One region of the Streptomyces sp. NPDC003032 genome, then DNA from elsewhere that is predicted to be linked to it. Evidence: riboswitches for the same ligand, from Rfam matches in the RefSeq annotation. Region 1 holds a riboswitch; the other holds the start of a gene.

Region 1 (7,717 bases):
AGGCACCGCCGAGACGATGGCGTCGTGCTTGACGCGTTTGGTCTCGCTGTCCGTGAAGGGGTCGCCGTTGGCCGTGCGTGCCAGCAGGCCCGTCGACGACAGGAGTACGCGGCACGGGTCGTCCGCCACCTGGAGCGAGACCGTCGCGGCGGGGGAACCCGCCGACTCCAGGAGCACCGTACGCCGGTCCGTGCCGAACTTCTTGGCGACGGCGGCCAGTTCCGAGGAGACCAGCTTGCGCAGCTCGGCGTCCGACTCCAGGATGCCGGTCAGCTCGTCGATCTCGCCGTTGAGCCTGTCGCGCTCGGTCTCCAGCTCGATGCGGTCGAACTTGGTCAGCCGGCGCAGCGGGGTGTCCAGGATGTACTGCGTCTGGATGTCGCTCAGCGAGAAGCGTCCGATCAGGCGCTCCTTGGCCTGCGCGGAGTTGTCGCTGGACCGGATGAGGCGGATGACCTCGTCGATGTCCAGGAGCGCGATCAGCAGGCCGTCGACCAGATGCAGGCGGTCGCGCTTCTTGCCGCGGCGGAACTCGCTGCGGCGGCGCACCACGTTGAAGCGGTGGTCGAGATAGACCTCCAGGAGCTCCTTGAGGCCGAGGGTGAGGGGCTGGCCGTCCACCAGCGCCACGTTGTTGATGCCGAAGGACTCCTCCATCGGCGTCAGTTTGTACAGCTGTTCCAGGACGGCCTCCGGGACGAAGCCGTTCTTGATCTCGATGACCAGGCGCAGGCCGTGCGAGCGGTCGGTGAGGTCCTTGACGTCGGCGATGCCCTGGAGCTTCTTCGCGCCGACCAGGTCCTTGATCTTGGCGATGACCTTCTCGGGGCCTACGGAGAAGGGCAGTTCGGTGACGACGATGCCCTTGCGGCGTGCCGTCACGTTCTCCACGGTGACCGTCGCCCGGATCTTGAAGGAGCCGCGGCCGGAGTCGTACGCGTCCTTGATGCCGTTCAGGCCGACGATCCTGCCGCCCGTGGGCAGGTCGGGGCCCGGCACGTACTTCATCAGTGTCTCGAGGTCGGCCCCCGGGTGCTTGATGAGGTGGCGGGCCGCGGCGATGACCTCGCCGAGGTTGTGCGGCGGCATGTTCGTCGCCATGCCGACCGCGATGCCCGACGCGCCGTTGACCAGGAGGTTCGGGTAGGCCGCGGGGAGTGCCGACGGCTCCATCTCCTGGCCGTCGTAGTTCGGCTCGAAGTCGACGGTGTTCTCGTCGATCGACTCCGTCATCAGGGAGGTGGCGTCGGCCATCTTGCACTCGGTGTACCGCATGGCGGCCGGCGGGTCGTCGTTGCCGAGTGAGCCGAAGTTGCCGTGGCCGTCCACCAGCGGGAGGCGCATCGAGAAGGGCTGGGCCATGCGCACCAGGGCGTCGTAGATCGACGCGTCGCCGTGCGGGTGCAACTTACCCATGACCTCGCCGACGACACGGGCGCACTTCACATAGCCGCGGTCGGGGCGCAGACCCATCTCGTTCATCTGGTAGACGATCCTGCGGTGCACCGGCTTCATGCCGTCGCGGGCGTCCGGCAGGGCCCGGGAGTAGATGACCGAATACGCGTACTCGAGGAAGGAGCCCTGCATCTCGTCGACGACGTCGATGTCGAGGATCTTCTCCTCGAACGAGTCGTCGGGCGGCGGGGTTTTCGTGCTGCGGCGGGCCATCGCTGCTGCGGCTCCTTCACCAACAAGTGCGGGATCTGACGCCGACCATTGTGGACTGTCCCACTGACAACGCCGACCACGACCCGTGCGGTGGCGTCACTCGGGACCGCGCCGAGGCGGGACCGGCGCCGACGCGGGACTATGCCGACGCGGGACTATGCCGTGGGCGGACCGGGGAACTTCGCCAGGTGTCCGCACGCTTGCATACAGTGGCAGGACTGGCAGCAATTGTTCTGGTCCAGCGATGATCACCATGATCCAGCGATCGAAGGGACGTACATGCCCATGGGTCACACGGCCACAGCCGAGGCCGGCTCCGGCGGCCTGACAGCGACCGAGCACCGGCTGGCCAATGGCCTGCGCGTGGTGCTCTCCGAGGACCACCTGACCCCGGTCGCCGCGGTCTGCCTCTGGTACGACGTCGGCTCCCGCCACGAGGTCAAGGGGCGTACCGGCCTGGCTCACCTCTTCGAGCACCTGATGTTCCAGGGATCGAAGCAGGTGCACGGCAACGGCCACTTCGAGCTGGTCCAGGGAGCGGGCGGCTCGCTCAACGGCACGACGAGCTTCGAGCGCACCAACTATTTCGAGACGATGCCCGCCCACCAGCTGGAGCTGGCCCTGTGGCTCGAAGCCGACCGGATGGGCTCACTGCTGTCCGCGCTCGACGACGAGTCCATGGAGAACCAGCGCGACGTCGTCAAGAACGAACGCCGTCAGCGCTACGACAACGTCCCGTACGGCACGGCCTTCGAGAAGCTGACCGCGCTCTCCTACCCGGAGGGCCACCCCTACCACCACACGCCGATCGGCTCCATGGCCGACCTGGACGCGGCCACTCTGGAGGACGCGCGCGACTTCTTCCGCACGTACTACGCGCCCAACAACGCCGTCCTGTCGGTCGTCGGCGACATCGACCCGGAGCGGACGCTCGCCTGGATCGAGAAGTACTTCGGGTCGATCCCCTCGCACGACGGCAAGCAGCCGCCGCGTGACGGCTCCCTCCCGGAGCGCATCGGCGAGGAGCTCCGCGAGGTCGTCGAGGAGGAGGTCCCGGCCCGCGCGCTGATGGCCGCCTACCGCCTCCCGGAGGACGGCACGCGCGCGTGCGACGCGGCGGACCTGGCGCTGACCGTCCTCGGCAGCGGCGATTCCTCCCGGCTCTACAACCGGCTCGTGCGCCGCGACCGCACCGCCGTCGCCGCGGGCTTCGGCCTGCTGCGCCTGGCCGGTGCCCCCTCGCTGGGCTGGCTGGACGTGAAGACCTCCGGTGACGTCGAGGTGCCGGTCATCGAGGCGGCCGTCGACGAGGAGCTCGCCCGCTTCGCCGCGGAGGGCCCCACTCCGGAGGAGATGGAGCGCGCCCAGGCCCAGCTGGAGCGCGAGTGGCTCGACCGGCTCGGCACGGTCGCGGGCCGCGCGGACGAACTGTGCCGGTACGCGGTCCTGTTCGGCGACCCGCAGCTCGCCCTCACCGCCGTGCAGCGCGTCCTCGACGTCACCGCCCAGGAGGTCCAGGAGGTCGCGAAGGCCCGCCTGCGCCCCGACAACCGCGCGGTGCTCGTGTACGAGCCCGTGACGGCCGCCGAGGAGATCGAAGAGACCGTCGCCGAAGGGACCGGCATCGACGGACTCGCCGGCGCCGAGATCGAAGAGGATGAGGAGGCGGCGAAGTGAGCGAGGCCGCGACGATGCAGTTCCACCCACAGCCCGAGGCCGGCACGGCCAAGCCGTGGGCCTTCCCCGCCCCCGAGCGCGGCGCGCTGCCCAACGGCCTCACGGTGCTGCGCTGCGACCGCCCCGGCCAGCAGGTCGTCGCGGTGGAGGTCCACCTGGAGGCGCCGTTGGACGCCGAGCCGGAGGGCCTCGACGGCGTCGCCACGATCATGGCGAGGGCCTTCAACGAAGGCACCGACAAGCACTCCGCCGAGGAGTTCGCCGCAGAGCTGGACCGCTGCGGCGCCACGATGGACGCGCACGCCGACCACCCCGGTGTCCGCGTCTCCCTCGAAGTCCCCGTCTCCCGCCTCCCGAAGGCGCTCGGTCTGCTCTCCGACGCCCTGCGCGCCCCCGCCTTCGCGGACAGCGAGATCGAACGTCTCGTACGCAACCGCCTGGACGAGATCCCGCACGAGGCCGCCAACCCGGCGCGCCGCGCCGCCAAGGAGCTGTCCAAGCAGCTGTTCCCGGCGAGCTCGCGCATGTCCCGTCCCCGCCAGGGCAGCGAGGAGACGGTCACGGCCATCGACTCGGCGGCGGTGCGCGCCTTCTACGAGAAGCACGTCCGCCCCGCGACGGCCACCCTGGTGGTCGTCGGCGACCTCACGGGCACCGACCTGGACGCCGTCCTGGCGGACACCGTCGGCACCTGGACGGGCGGCACGGCCGAGCCGCGTCCGGTGCCCGCGGTGACCGCCGACGACACGGGCCGCGTGGTCATCGTGGACCGTCCCGGAGCCGTGCAGACGCAGCTGCTGATCGGCCGCGTCGGCCCGGACCGGCACGACCGCGTCTGGCCCGCCCAGGTCCTCGGCACGTACTGCCTGGGCGGCACCCTCACCTCCCGCCTGGACCGCGTCCTGCGCGAGGAGAAGGGATACACCTACGGCGTACGCGCGTTCAGCCAGGTCCTGCGCTCCGCGCCGGACGGTACGGGCGCCGCGATGCTCGCCATCAGCGGATCGGTCGACACGGCCTCCACGGGGCCCGCGCTGGACGACCTCTGGAACGTCCTGCGCACCCTCGCCGCGGAGGGTCTGACCGACGCCGAGCGCGACGTGGCGGTGCAGAACCTGGTGGGTGTGGCCCCGCTCAAGTACGAGATGGCCGCCTCCGTGGCGGCCACGCTCGCCGACCAGGTCGAGCAGAACCTCCCGGACGACTTCCAGGCGCAGCTGTACCGCCGGTTGGCCGCGACCGGCACCGTGGAGGCCACCGCGGCCGTCGTGAGCGCCTTCCCGGAGGACCACCTGGTGACGATCCTCGTCGGCGACGCCGCGCAGATCGAGGAGCCCGTCAGGGCGCTCGGCATCGGTGAAGTGAGCGTGGTCAGCGGCTGAGTGCCGGCCGGGCACCGTCAGCGGTGACGGACTGAGCGACAGTCAGGACATATCGGACCCCGGTGACCGTTACGGCCGCCGGGGTCCTCATATGCCCGAATTCGTATGGAGGTTGCCTGTCTGCCGTGTGGCGTGCGCAACAAAAGTGGCGTTGTGTTTGTCGATTGAAAGCAGGCGCGCTTAGCTTCGATCCGGCTGTTCGTCACGCAGTACGTCGCATCCGCGGCACCGGACAGTCATCGCCGAGTCCCCGTACGGCGCGAGCCAGGGGAGCCGGGGACCCACATGTCCCCTGGGGTGAATCGGGCACCTTGCCGTCAGGCGAGGGACTCGTAGGAGACCTTCCTGCTCCGAACCCGTCAGCTAACCCGGTAGGCGAGAAGGAAGGAAAGGATCAGCCGCTTCATGGCGTTCACCCGTGCCACCGGGAAGCACCGTCGTCCCAGCCGCCTCACCCGCACCTCCGCGAACGTCGCGGGTGTCGCCGCGCTCACCACGACCGGCGTCATCGGAGGCCTGGCCGCTCCGGCGCTGGCCGCCGCCGACGACGCGGCCGTCGAGCACATGGGACTCACGCAGGCGATCTCCGTAGGCGACTCGCTCGCCGAGAGCATCGACGCGCAGGCCGCCGCGCAGCGGCAGGCGGCCGACGACGCGGCCGCCGCCAAGATGGCCGAAGCGGCCGCCAAGAAGAAGGCCGCCGAGGACAAGCGCAAGGCTGAGGCCGACGCCAAGGCGAAGGCCAAGAAGGAGCGCGAGGCCAAGGAGCGCGCCGCCCGCGAGGCCGAGCGCAAGCGCCTGAACACCTACGTCTCCCCGATCTCCGGCTCGTACGTCTCCACGGGCTACCAGACCGGCGGTGCCATGTGGTCCTCCGGCAGCCACACCGGCGTGGACTTCCACGCCGCGTCCGGCACTCCGGTCCACGCGGTCGGCTCCGGCACCGTCGTCGAGGCCGGCTGGGGCGGCGCCTACGGCAACAACGTCGTCATCAAGATGAACGACGGCACGTACACCCAGTACGGCCACCTGAACTCCCTCGGCGTCACCGTCGGTCAGACGGTCACTCCGGGCCAGCAGATAGGCCTCTCGGGCTCCACCGGCAACTCCAGTGGCCCCCACCTCCACTTCGAGGCCCGCACCGGCCCGGAGTACGGCTCGGACATCAACCCCGTGACGTACCTCCGCTCGCACGGCGTCAACGTCTGACCCTTCGCGCCTCACCGAAGGCCCCGGCTCTCCCGAGCCGGGGCCTTCGTCGTTTCCCCGGCCCGCTGCCTTCGGCCACCCGCCCGCCTTTGGCCAAAAGATATCCATGGATTCCGGCCCGCCATCGGAAATTCCGAAGCTCTGCAATAGAGTCACCGAACGAGCGTCGGTCGACCGCGTTTCGCGGGGATTAAGGCGGAGGTCCGGACATGCGTATTCCCGCGCATTCGGTGTGCACGGCCATCCGGGACGACATTGTCTCCGGTGCCCACGAAAGAGGCGGCCGGCTCACCGAGGAGGTTCTCGCGCGCCGCTACGGCGTCTCCCGCGTTCCCGTGCGCGAGGCCCTGCGCACCCTGGAGGCCGAGGGCTTCGTCGTCACGCGCAGACACGCGGGCGCCTGCGTCGCCGAGCCCACGCAGCAGGAGGCCGCCGACCTCCTGGAGCTGCGCATGCTGCTGGAGCCGCTCGCCGCGGCCCGCGCCGCCCAGCGCCGCACCGACGCGCATCTGAAGGTCCTGCGCGGTCTCGTCAGACTGGGCCTTGAGCGCTCGAGGAGGGGGCAGGGGGAGGATCTGCGCTCGCTGGGCGGCTGGTTCCACGAGACGCTCGCCCAGGCCTCCGGCAGCCCCGGGCTGATCGCGCTGCTCACCCAGCTCCGGCGCAAGACCGCCTGGATGTACGTCGTCGAGGCCCCGGTCGCGCCGGTCGACTCCTGGTCCGAGCACGCGGCGATCGTCGACGCGGTCGCCCGCGGGGACGCGGAACGGGCCAGGGCGCTCACCGCGGGGCACACGGACCGGGCGACAGCCGCGCATCGATTGCGCCATTCATCGCGGGGCAGCCGTGTGAGCAATGTGCAACATGCCGTAAACACGGCGGGCCTGCCGAATTAACGTGGGCGCCGTATACAAAGAGAGCCGTGAGGAGGGGGCTTTGGTAAAGCCAATTCCGGGCGGTTGTCTGTGCTGCCCGAATTCAGGCGCCGCATTCGCCGGATGAGTGGCAGATAAATCGAAGGGCCCACCCCGTGTTCCAGGGTGGGCCCTTCGAAGGGTGCTGCGTGGCGGTTCAGACCGTCTCCGGGAGCTCCTCAAGGCCCTCCGCGACCAGCTTCGCCAGACGGTCGAGGGCGGCGTCCGCGCCCTCGGCGTCGGAGGCGAGCACGATCTCCTCGCCGCCCTGGGCGCCCAGGCCGAGCACCGCCAGCATCGAGGCGGCGTTGACCGGGTTGCCGTCGGCCTTGGCGATCGTCACGGGGACGCCGGCGGCCGTGGCCGCGCGGACGAAGATGGAGGCGGGTCGGGCGTGAAGGCCCTCGGCCCAGCCGACGTTGACGCGGCGCTCAGCCATGTGTTGCTGCCCTTCCAGGTGTCTCACACTTGTCTAGACCATTGTCTCATGCCGTCACGGGTGCTCCGTCGGCCGCCTTCGGCCTCTCCCAGCCTGCCCCGGCCCGAGCGGCCCCGCGACCCGTACCCTGGCCCCATGCAGACCCCGTCGGATCAGCAGGATCGGCATCGGCAGGACCGGCACGACCACCCGTCGCACTGGGAAGCCGATGTGGTGCTGCGCGACGGAGGCACCGCCCGGATCAGGCCCATCACGGCCGAGGACGCCGACCGCCTGGTCAGCTTCTACGAGCAGGTCTCGGACGAGTCGAAGTACTACCGCTTCTTCGCGCCCTACCCGCGGCTGTCCGCCAAGGACGTGCACCGCTTCACGCACCACGACCAGGTCGACCGGGTGGGTCTCGCGGCCACGGTGGGCGGTGAGTTCAT
Region 2 (7,717 bases), on a different contig from region 1:
GCGGCCGGGCTCGTCACGCTGCTCGCCCTCTCGGGCCTGGTGATCCTCGCCCTGGTGAGGGAGCAGACCGGCACCGAGGGCTTCCTCGTCGGGCTCGGCCTGGCGACGGTTCCTGTGCCGCTGCTCGTCGCCGCGTTCCGCTGGCTGGACCGGGTCGCGCCGGGGCCCTGGCGGAACCTCCTCTTCTCCTTCTCCTGGGGCGCCTGCGCGGCCGCGCTCATCGCGATCGTCGCGAACAGCTTCGCGATCCGCTGGATAGCCACCGCCACCGCCGACCCGCACAGCGCCGACACCCTCGGCGCCACGGTCATCGCCCCGATCGTCGAGGAGTCCGCGAAAGCCGCGGCCATCCTGCTGGTCTTCCTCTTCCGCAGACGCGACTTCACCGGCGTCGTCGACGGCGTGGTGATCGCCGGGGTGACCGCGACCGGCTTCGCGTTCACCGAGAACATCCTCTACCTCGGCAACGCCTTCGTCACCGACCAGCTCAGCCGCGAGAGCGGCCTCGCCTCCGTGACGGCAGCGACGTTCTTCGTACGCGTGGTCATGTCGCCGTTCGCGCACCCGCTCTTCACGGTCCTGACCGGCATCGGCTTCGGCCTCGCCGCGTTCTCCGCCGAGCGCCAGCACCTGCGCCGCGTGCTGCTCCCGCTCGCCGGGCTGCTGCTCGCGATGGGCATGCACGCGCTGTGGAACGGCTCCGCGGTCTTCGGTCAGTACGGGTTCTTCACCGTGTACGCGCTCTTCATGCTGCCCTCCTTCGGCCTGCTGACCTGGCTGGCCATCTGGACGCGGCAGCGCGAACTGCGCACGATCCGCGCCGAGCTGCCCCTGTACGCGGCGGCGGGCTGGCTCACCCCGCCCGAGCCGTACGCGCTCGGCTCGATGCGCGCCCGCGCGCTGGCCCGCGACTACGCCTCGTACACCTGGGGGAAGGCCGCGGCCCGCACGGTCATGGAGTACGAGATGTACGCGACGTCACTGGCGTTCCTGCGCCACCGGGGGCGCCGGGGCCGGGCGGGCGCCGACTTCGTCGTACGCGAGCGTGAGCTGCTCGAAAAGCTCTGGGAGCGCCGCGAACCGGCCCGCCCCGCCCTGGCGTACGCGGCCCGCGCGACGGCCCCGGTCATGCCGCTGCCTCCCATGCCGTACGCGTACGCGTACACCGGGTACGGCCATCCGCAGACCCCGTACGCAGCCATCCCCTACAGCCAGCCTCAGCCTTACCCCTACCCGGCTCCGGCCCCGGCCGCCCCGGCCCCGACGTACAACCCGTACCGCTCCTGAAAGCCCTGCCCGTCCTAGGCCGAAGCCGAGGTGAGCGCCGCCAGCTCCGTCCCGGTCAGCTCCACGTCCGCGACGGCCAGCAGCGCCGGCAGCTGCTCGACCGTGCGCGCGGAGGCGATCGGCGCCGCGACGGTGGGCTGTGCCGCCAGCCAGGCGAGCGCCACGGTCGCGACCTGGACGCCACGCGCCGCCGCGATCCCGTCGAGCGCGGCGAGCACACGGTCGCCCCGCTCGCTCCCCACGTACGCCTCGACGCGTCCGCTGCGCGCGCTCTCGACGCGCGCGCCCGCGCGGTACTTGCCGGTGAGGAAGCCGGACGCGAGCGCGTAGTAGGGGACGGCCGCGAGGCCGGAGCGGGAGGCGACCTCCTGGAGCGGGCCCTCGTAGGTGTCGCGGGAGACGAGGTTGTAGTGCGGCTGCAGTGCAACGTAGCGCGCGAGGCCCTCGCGGTCGGAGAAGTCGAGGGACTCCTGGAGCCGCTCGGGGGTGATGTTGGAGGCGGCGATCGCACGCACCTTGCCGGCCCGCACCAGTTCGTCGAGCGCCCCGATGATCTCCTCCACCGGGACGGACGGGTCGTCGAAGTGGGTGTAGTAGAGGTCGATGTAGTCGGTGCCGAGGCGGCGCAGGGACGCGTCGGCGGCGCCCTTGATGGTGCTCGCGGCCAGGCCCTTGTACTCGGGGTGGGAGCCGGCCTTCGTCGCGACGACCACGTCCGAGCGGTTGCCGCGCTCGGCCAGCCACTCGCCGATGAGGGTCTCGGACTCGCCGCCCTTGTTGCCCTCCACCCAGGCCGAGTAGGCGTCGGCGGTGTCGATGAAGTTCCCGCCCGCTTCGGTGTAGGCGTCGAGGACGGCGAAGGACGCGGTGCGGTCGGCGGTCCAGCCGAAGACGTTGCCGCCGAGGGAGAGAGGGAAGACTTCGAGGTCGGATGAGCCGAGGGAACGAAGAGGAGTCATACGTTCCTCAACGTCCCTTCCGGAAACCGAATTCCGGGAACTCCCTCAAAGGAAGGTCGAGTAACGCGAGGGAACGTCAGGTCACGCCCGCCCCGGAGTCACGCCCGCCCCGGCGGACCGCTCAGGGATTGAGGCCCTTGCTCCGCAGCCAGCCCAGCGGGTCGACGGTGGCGCCGCCCGGCGTGTGGACCTCCAGGTGGAGGTGCGGCCCGGTGACGTTGCCGGTCGCGCCGACGCGGCCGATGACGTCGCCCGTGCTGACCTTCTGCCCGGCGCTGACGTTGAGCGAGGACTGGTGGCAGTACCAGATCTCGGTGCCGTCCGACAGCTCCAGGACGGTGCGGTAGCCGTACGCGCCCGCCCAGCCGGCCTCCTTGACAGTGCCGGTGTGCACGGCCTTGAGCGGGGTACCCGTCGGAGCGGCGAAGTCCAGACCGGTGTGCTGCCCGGAGGACCACATGGACCCGGAGTCACCGAAGTGCGAGGTCAGGGTGTACGAGGAGGTGGGGATCGCATAGCTCTTCGCGAGCTTGGCGCGGCGCTCGGCCAGGGCCTTGGCCTCGCGGGCCTCCTCCTCCTTCTTCTTCTTGGCGGCGGCCTTGGCGGCCGTCTCGGCGTCGGCCTTCTGCTCGGCCTGCTTCTGCTGGGCGGCGGCCTCTTCGGCGGCCCGCTTCACGGCGGTCTGCTCGGCCGCGGTGCGCACGGCGGCGTCCGCCTGGTCCTGCTGGTTCTCCGCCTGCTGCATGATGCGGGCGCGCAGTGCCTCGCCCGCGTCGGTGGTGCCCTGCTCGGCGTCGGCGGTGCTGACACCGGCGGCGGTGAGCGGCGCGGCGGCGACGACGGCCTCGGAGCCCGTGGGGTCCGCGGAGTCCGGCGCGTCGCCGTCGGATATCAGGGAGCCCACGCCGGGAAGGGACCCGGCCTCGGGCAGCGAGTCCGTGACGGCGCCCAGGTCGGGCATCGAGATGGAGACGGGCGGCTTGCCGTCCTGCGCGGTGGCGATGCCGCCCGCGCCGACGGCGGCGATGACGCCGACGCCAAGGACGGTGGAGCTGCGGGCGAGCCCGCCGCCGCCCTTCTTGTGCACACGGTGCCTGCCGCGGACGGGACGGACGGAGTCCTCAGTGGGATTCCATTCCTCCCAGGTCTCCTCGTCGTACCCACCGAATTCGTCGTCGTTCGGTACGTACACCGCTTGGGGGGCAGGCCGGTTGGACGCCACTGGGGCGCACTCCTTTCCTTCCTTCTCGCCTACCGGGTTAGCTGACGGGTTCGGAGTAGGAAGGTCTCCTACGAACATCTGGCACGGATGCTCAGATGCCCGATTCACCCCAAGTTGGTGGTTCCCCGGCTCCCTTGCGGGATTAGGCGTGTGCGCGCGGAGCCGTCTCTAGTGACGGCTGGGACGACCGCGCTGCGTTATCGAACGTTAATAGAAGGGGGTGCCGTATTCCAAGCCGTTCCAGTTGATCGTTAACGCTCCCCGTCCGTACTTAATGGGACACGGGCGTCTGAATCGGGGCGAGTTGACCTCCCGTCAGCGCGCCGCCGACTCTCCGTCAGCTCCCCGCCCGCTCCCCGCCTGCCCCCCGCCTACTCTCCGCCGAGGACCTCTGTTGCACTTCAGTCACGCACGGTGACCATCGCGTCCCCGCCCGCCGGCCGCCGCACCGCGAGCAGCGCCATGTCGTCCGTCGCCGCGCCGCCCGTGTGCCGCCGGACCTCCTGCGTGAGCGTGGCGAGCAGCGCGTGCGGTCCCTCGCGGCCGGGGAAGATCCGCCCGCCGAGCCGGGTCGCGGGATCGTAGAACTCCCCCGCCGCGTCCCGTGCCTCCGAGAGGCCGTCCGTATAGAAGAGCAGCATCGCGCCGGGCGGGAAGTCCGACTCGTCCGCCCGGTCCGGCCAGACCCCCAGGTCACCCATGCCGAGCGGCAGCGCGGGGTCGCTCGCGGAGAGCACGCACAGCCGCCCGTCGCCGCGCAGCAGCAGCGGCGCCGGATGTCCACGGTTGACCAGCCGTACGACGCCCTCGCCGTGCCGGATCTCCGCGAGGACGGCCGTGGTGAACCCCTCGAAGGCGTCGAGCCCGTCACGCCGGGTGCCCTCGCGCGCCAGCGCCCGCTCCAGGCGCTGCGCCACCGCCTCCAGGGTCGCCTCCTGCTCGGCGGCCTCCCGGAAGGCGCCGATGACGACGGCGACGGCGGCCACCGCGCCCATGCCCTTCCCGCGTACGTCGCCGACGATGAGCCGCACACCGTGCGGGGTGTCCTGTACGGCGTACAGATCGCCGCCGATGAACGCGTCGGCCTGCGCCGCCTCGTACCGCGCCGCGATGTCGAGCCCGCCGATCCGGGGGTCCGGCTGCGGCAGCACGGCGCGCTGGGTGGCCTCGGCGATGGAGCGGGCGGTGGCGAGCCGGTCGTTGCCGCGGCAGACGACGCGGTTGATGACGGTCGCGAGGACGGCGACGGTCACCACGGTGAAGAGTTCGGTGATGGCCTCGACAGGGCTGGTGACGGCGTTGCCGTAGTGCAGCACGAGTACGGCGACGGAGGCCGCGGCGCCCGTCAGGGCGGTGTTGAGCAGCGAGTAGAAGGGGGCGGCGATCAGTGGGGCGGCCGCGAAGAGCGGGGCGGCGGTGAACTCGGCCGGGGTCGCGGCGTCGTACCCGACCCCGACGACCAGGAGCAGGACGGGCAGGGCCCGGACGAAGGCCCGCTCGTGCGCGGTGGTTCCGCCGCCGCCGGTTCCGCTGCCGCCGGTTCCTCCACGCTGCCCCACCGCTTGTCTCCCGCCGAGTCCGCGACCCATCACCGCGCTGCACCCAGGCTTCCCGCAGCGGGGGGCGGGTGCGACCTGGTGCGGGCCGAGCGGGTTACGGGACGGCAGGGGTGCGGGGAGAGGGGTGAGCGGACCGGGGGCGGGGAGGGCGGGAAACACCGAGGGCCGGAAGCGATGAACGCTTCCGGCCCTCGGCCTTCAGTAGCGGGGACAGGATTTGAACCTGCGACCTCTGGGTTATGAGCCCAGCGAGCTACCGAGCTGCTCCACCCCGCGTCGGTAAACCCAACTCTACGCCATCCGGAGGGGTGAAGCGAACCAGTACCGGGCCGACGGCGTACGCGGCTCAGATCACCGGCGGGCGCCCCAGCCGCGTCAGCCGCCACACGGTGCGCCAGCGCATGGGCCGGCGCTCGCCGCAGGAGGTCCGCATCCCTTCCGCGAAGCCGCCCGCCCAGGCGCGCAGGCCCGGCAGGGAGCGGGTGCGGGCGAGGGTGAGGAGGGTCCAGATGCCGAGGTGGACGGGGATGAGCGGGAGCGGGAGGCGACGGCGGACCAGCCAGACGCGGTTGCGGGCGGTGTTGCGGTAGTAGACGGCGTGCCGGGCCGGGGAGGTCTTGGGGTGCTGGAGGAGCAGCGCGGGCTCGTAGAGGATCTTCCAGCCGGCGTCCACGGCCCGCCAGGCCAGGTCGGTCTCCTCGTGCCCGAAGAAGAACTGAGCGGGCCAGGTACCGGTCTGCCCCAGCATTTCGGTGGAGAAGGCGTGCCCGCCACCGAGGAAGGCGGTGACCGGGCCGCGCCGCATCGGGTCGGTGGCGCGCAGCCGGGGGATGTGGCGGCGCTGGGTCTCGCCGTGCTCGTCGGCGATGCGGAAGCCGACGATGCCGAGGCGCGGGTCGTCGGTGAAGAGATCCCGCACCTTGCGGAAGACGTCGTGGTCCACGAGGAGTCCGTCGTCGTCCAGTTCGATGACGACGTCCACGTCGCCGAGGTCCATGAGGCGCTCGATCGCCACGTTGCGGCCGCCGGGGCAGCCGAGGTTCTCGTCGAGCTCGATGGCCGTCACCTTGCCCGGCAGCGCGGGGAGTTCCGGCAGCGGTGAGCCGTTGCCGACGAGCACGATCCGGTCCGCCGACACGTCCTGCCCGGCCACGGACGCGAGCAGCGCGTCCAGCTCTCTGGGCCGGTTGCCCATCGTGATGACGACGACACCGAGACGTGGCGGCTGAGACACGGAAGGACTCCCATGGTCGGGGATTGCAGGGCAGGCAGGCATTGCGTACGGAAATGGACCGGCCCCGCGTGCGCGGCAACAGCCGTACGCGAAAGTGAACCAGCTCGGCCGCGGGCGGCTGCACGCGGAAGGGGGGCAGTTTGCGTGCGGGTGGCGGTGTGTGGGGGCGGGCTGGTCGGCTTGGGGGTGGCGGTGTGTGGGGGCGGGGCCAGCCCACACGCAGGCCGCCGCACGCGGGAGCCGACCGGCCAACGTCATGACGGAGCCCCGCCGGGCCGAAGCCGGGTGGGGCGGGGTGTCGTCGTGGCGTGCGGGCCGGCCGGCCGGCCGGGGCGCTTACGCCGCCGTGGTCAGGGTCACCGGTCTGGGGGGGTGCCTCGGCCTCCGCCGGCTCCTCAGCTGCGGGCGTCTTGCCGTCCCTGATGAGGACGACGGCGAGTACGGCCGCGGCCAGGACGCCCGCGGCGCCGGCCCAGAAGCTGGTGGACATCGCCTCGGTGAAGGCCTCCCGCGCCGCCGTGGCGAGCCCGGTGTCACCGGAGAAGGCGGCCAGGGCGAGCACGTCCGAGACGGAGTGGCCGGCCTCGGCGGGGGCGGAGTCGGGCATCGCGCCGGTGTAGGCGCCGGAGAGGACCGCCGTGACGCGGGCGCTCGAACGAGGTCATACGCGTCGGAGTTCCGCGGCGCCGAAGGAGACGTTGAAGCGGTCGCACCAGATGCTCACGCTGGTGAATCGGTTCAGGTCGAGGCCGTCGGGCAGGGCGTAGTTCTGGTCGCCCTTGTTGCCCTTGAGCTTGCCGAGGCTGTCGTACGCGCCGTCGTCGAAGACACTCCAGCCCGCCTTGCCCTCCACGACCGGGGCGTCGGTGATCCAGACGTGAAGGTCGGGGCCGTTGCTGGTGTCCAGGTCCTCCAGCCGCAGAGTGTGTGAGCCGTCGGGCAGACGCAGCACCTTGACCGTGCCGGCGGTGCGATGCTCATGGCTGATCAGCTTGCCGGTCGCCAGCGTGCGCGGCTCCTGCGGGGGCGAGGGCGCGGCCGTGGGCCCGGAGGCGCCGGGGGAGGCCGATTCGGCTGCTCGTGTGCCGTCGGCGACAGGCAGCTCTTCCCGTACGGTCTCGTCCTGCCACGCCTTCCAGGGCTGGAACCAGTACAGCCCCGCCCCCACCACCACGACGACAGCGACGATCAGCGCGCCCAGGATCAGCGGCCTGCCCATCAGACGGCGCTTCGGGGTGCCCCCCGGATTCCGGCCACTCGCGCTCACGCCGTCTCCTCCCCGCCTTCGACCTGCCGGACCTCGGCCGCCGGCCGCAGCCCGTTGTGCATCGGGACGGGAAGAACGCCATCGCGCCACTGGACCCAGTGGACGCGCCCGAAGAAGGCCCACCACGGTCGCCGTACGGCGACGACGATTCCCGCGTTGTCACCTTCTCGGTAGTGGAGGACTTCGTCC

Evidence for each region. Region 1 has a riboswitch for cyclic di-AMP ahead of ACWDZ7_RS20170 (M23 family metallopeptidase). Riboswitches for the same ligand answer to the same signal wherever they lie in the genome.
Region 2: linked by a shared signal. The riboswitch ahead of ACWDZ7_RS32900 (M23 family metallopeptidase) and the one ahead of ACWDZ7_RS20170 (M23 family metallopeptidase) in region 1 are both predicted to bind cyclic di-AMP.

What each region holds. Positions count from the first base shown of each region.
Region 1 is NZ_JBSFTT010000013.1:114,417-122,133, reverse strand. Features, by position in the region: gene ACWDZ7_RS20185 (DNA gyrase/topoisomerase IV subunit A) at 1-1,668, opposite strand, end outside; gene ACWDZ7_RS20180 (M16 family metallopeptidase) at 1,954-3,345, shown strand; gene ACWDZ7_RS20175 (M16 family metallopeptidase) at 3,342-4,727, shown strand; cyclic di-AMP (ydaO/yuaA leader) riboswitch at 4,958-5,120, shown strand; gene ACWDZ7_RS20170 (M23 family metallopeptidase) at 5,133-5,936, shown strand; gene ACWDZ7_RS20165 (GntR family transcriptional regulator) at 6,146-6,832, shown strand; gene ACWDZ7_RS20160 (HPr family phosphocarrier protein) at 7,008-7,289, opposite strand; gene ACWDZ7_RS20155 (bifunctional acetate--CoA ligase family protein/GNAT family N-acetyltransferase) at 7,425-7,717, shown strand, end outside.
Region 2 is NZ_JBSFTT010000031.1:19,375-27,091, forward strand. Features, by position in the region: gene ACWDZ7_RS32890 (PrsW family intramembrane metalloprotease) at 1-1,287, shown strand, start outside; gene ACWDZ7_RS32895 (aldo/keto reductase) at 1,302-2,246, opposite strand; gene ACWDZ7_RS32900 (M23 family metallopeptidase) at 2,368-3,468, opposite strand; cyclic di-AMP (ydaO/yuaA leader) riboswitch at 3,480-3,627, opposite strand; gene ACWDZ7_RS32905 (PP2C family protein-serine/threonine phosphatase) at 3,870-5,057, opposite strand; tRNA gene ACWDZ7_RS32910 (tRNA-Met) at 5,230-5,303, opposite strand; gene ACWDZ7_RS32915 (glycosyltransferase family 2 protein) at 5,374-6,261, opposite strand; gene ACWDZ7_RS32920 (hypothetical protein) at 6,684-6,881, shown strand; gene ACWDZ7_RS32925 (DM13 domain-containing protein) at 6,923-7,480, opposite strand; gene ACWDZ7_RS32930 (hypothetical protein) at 7,525-7,717, opposite strand, start outside.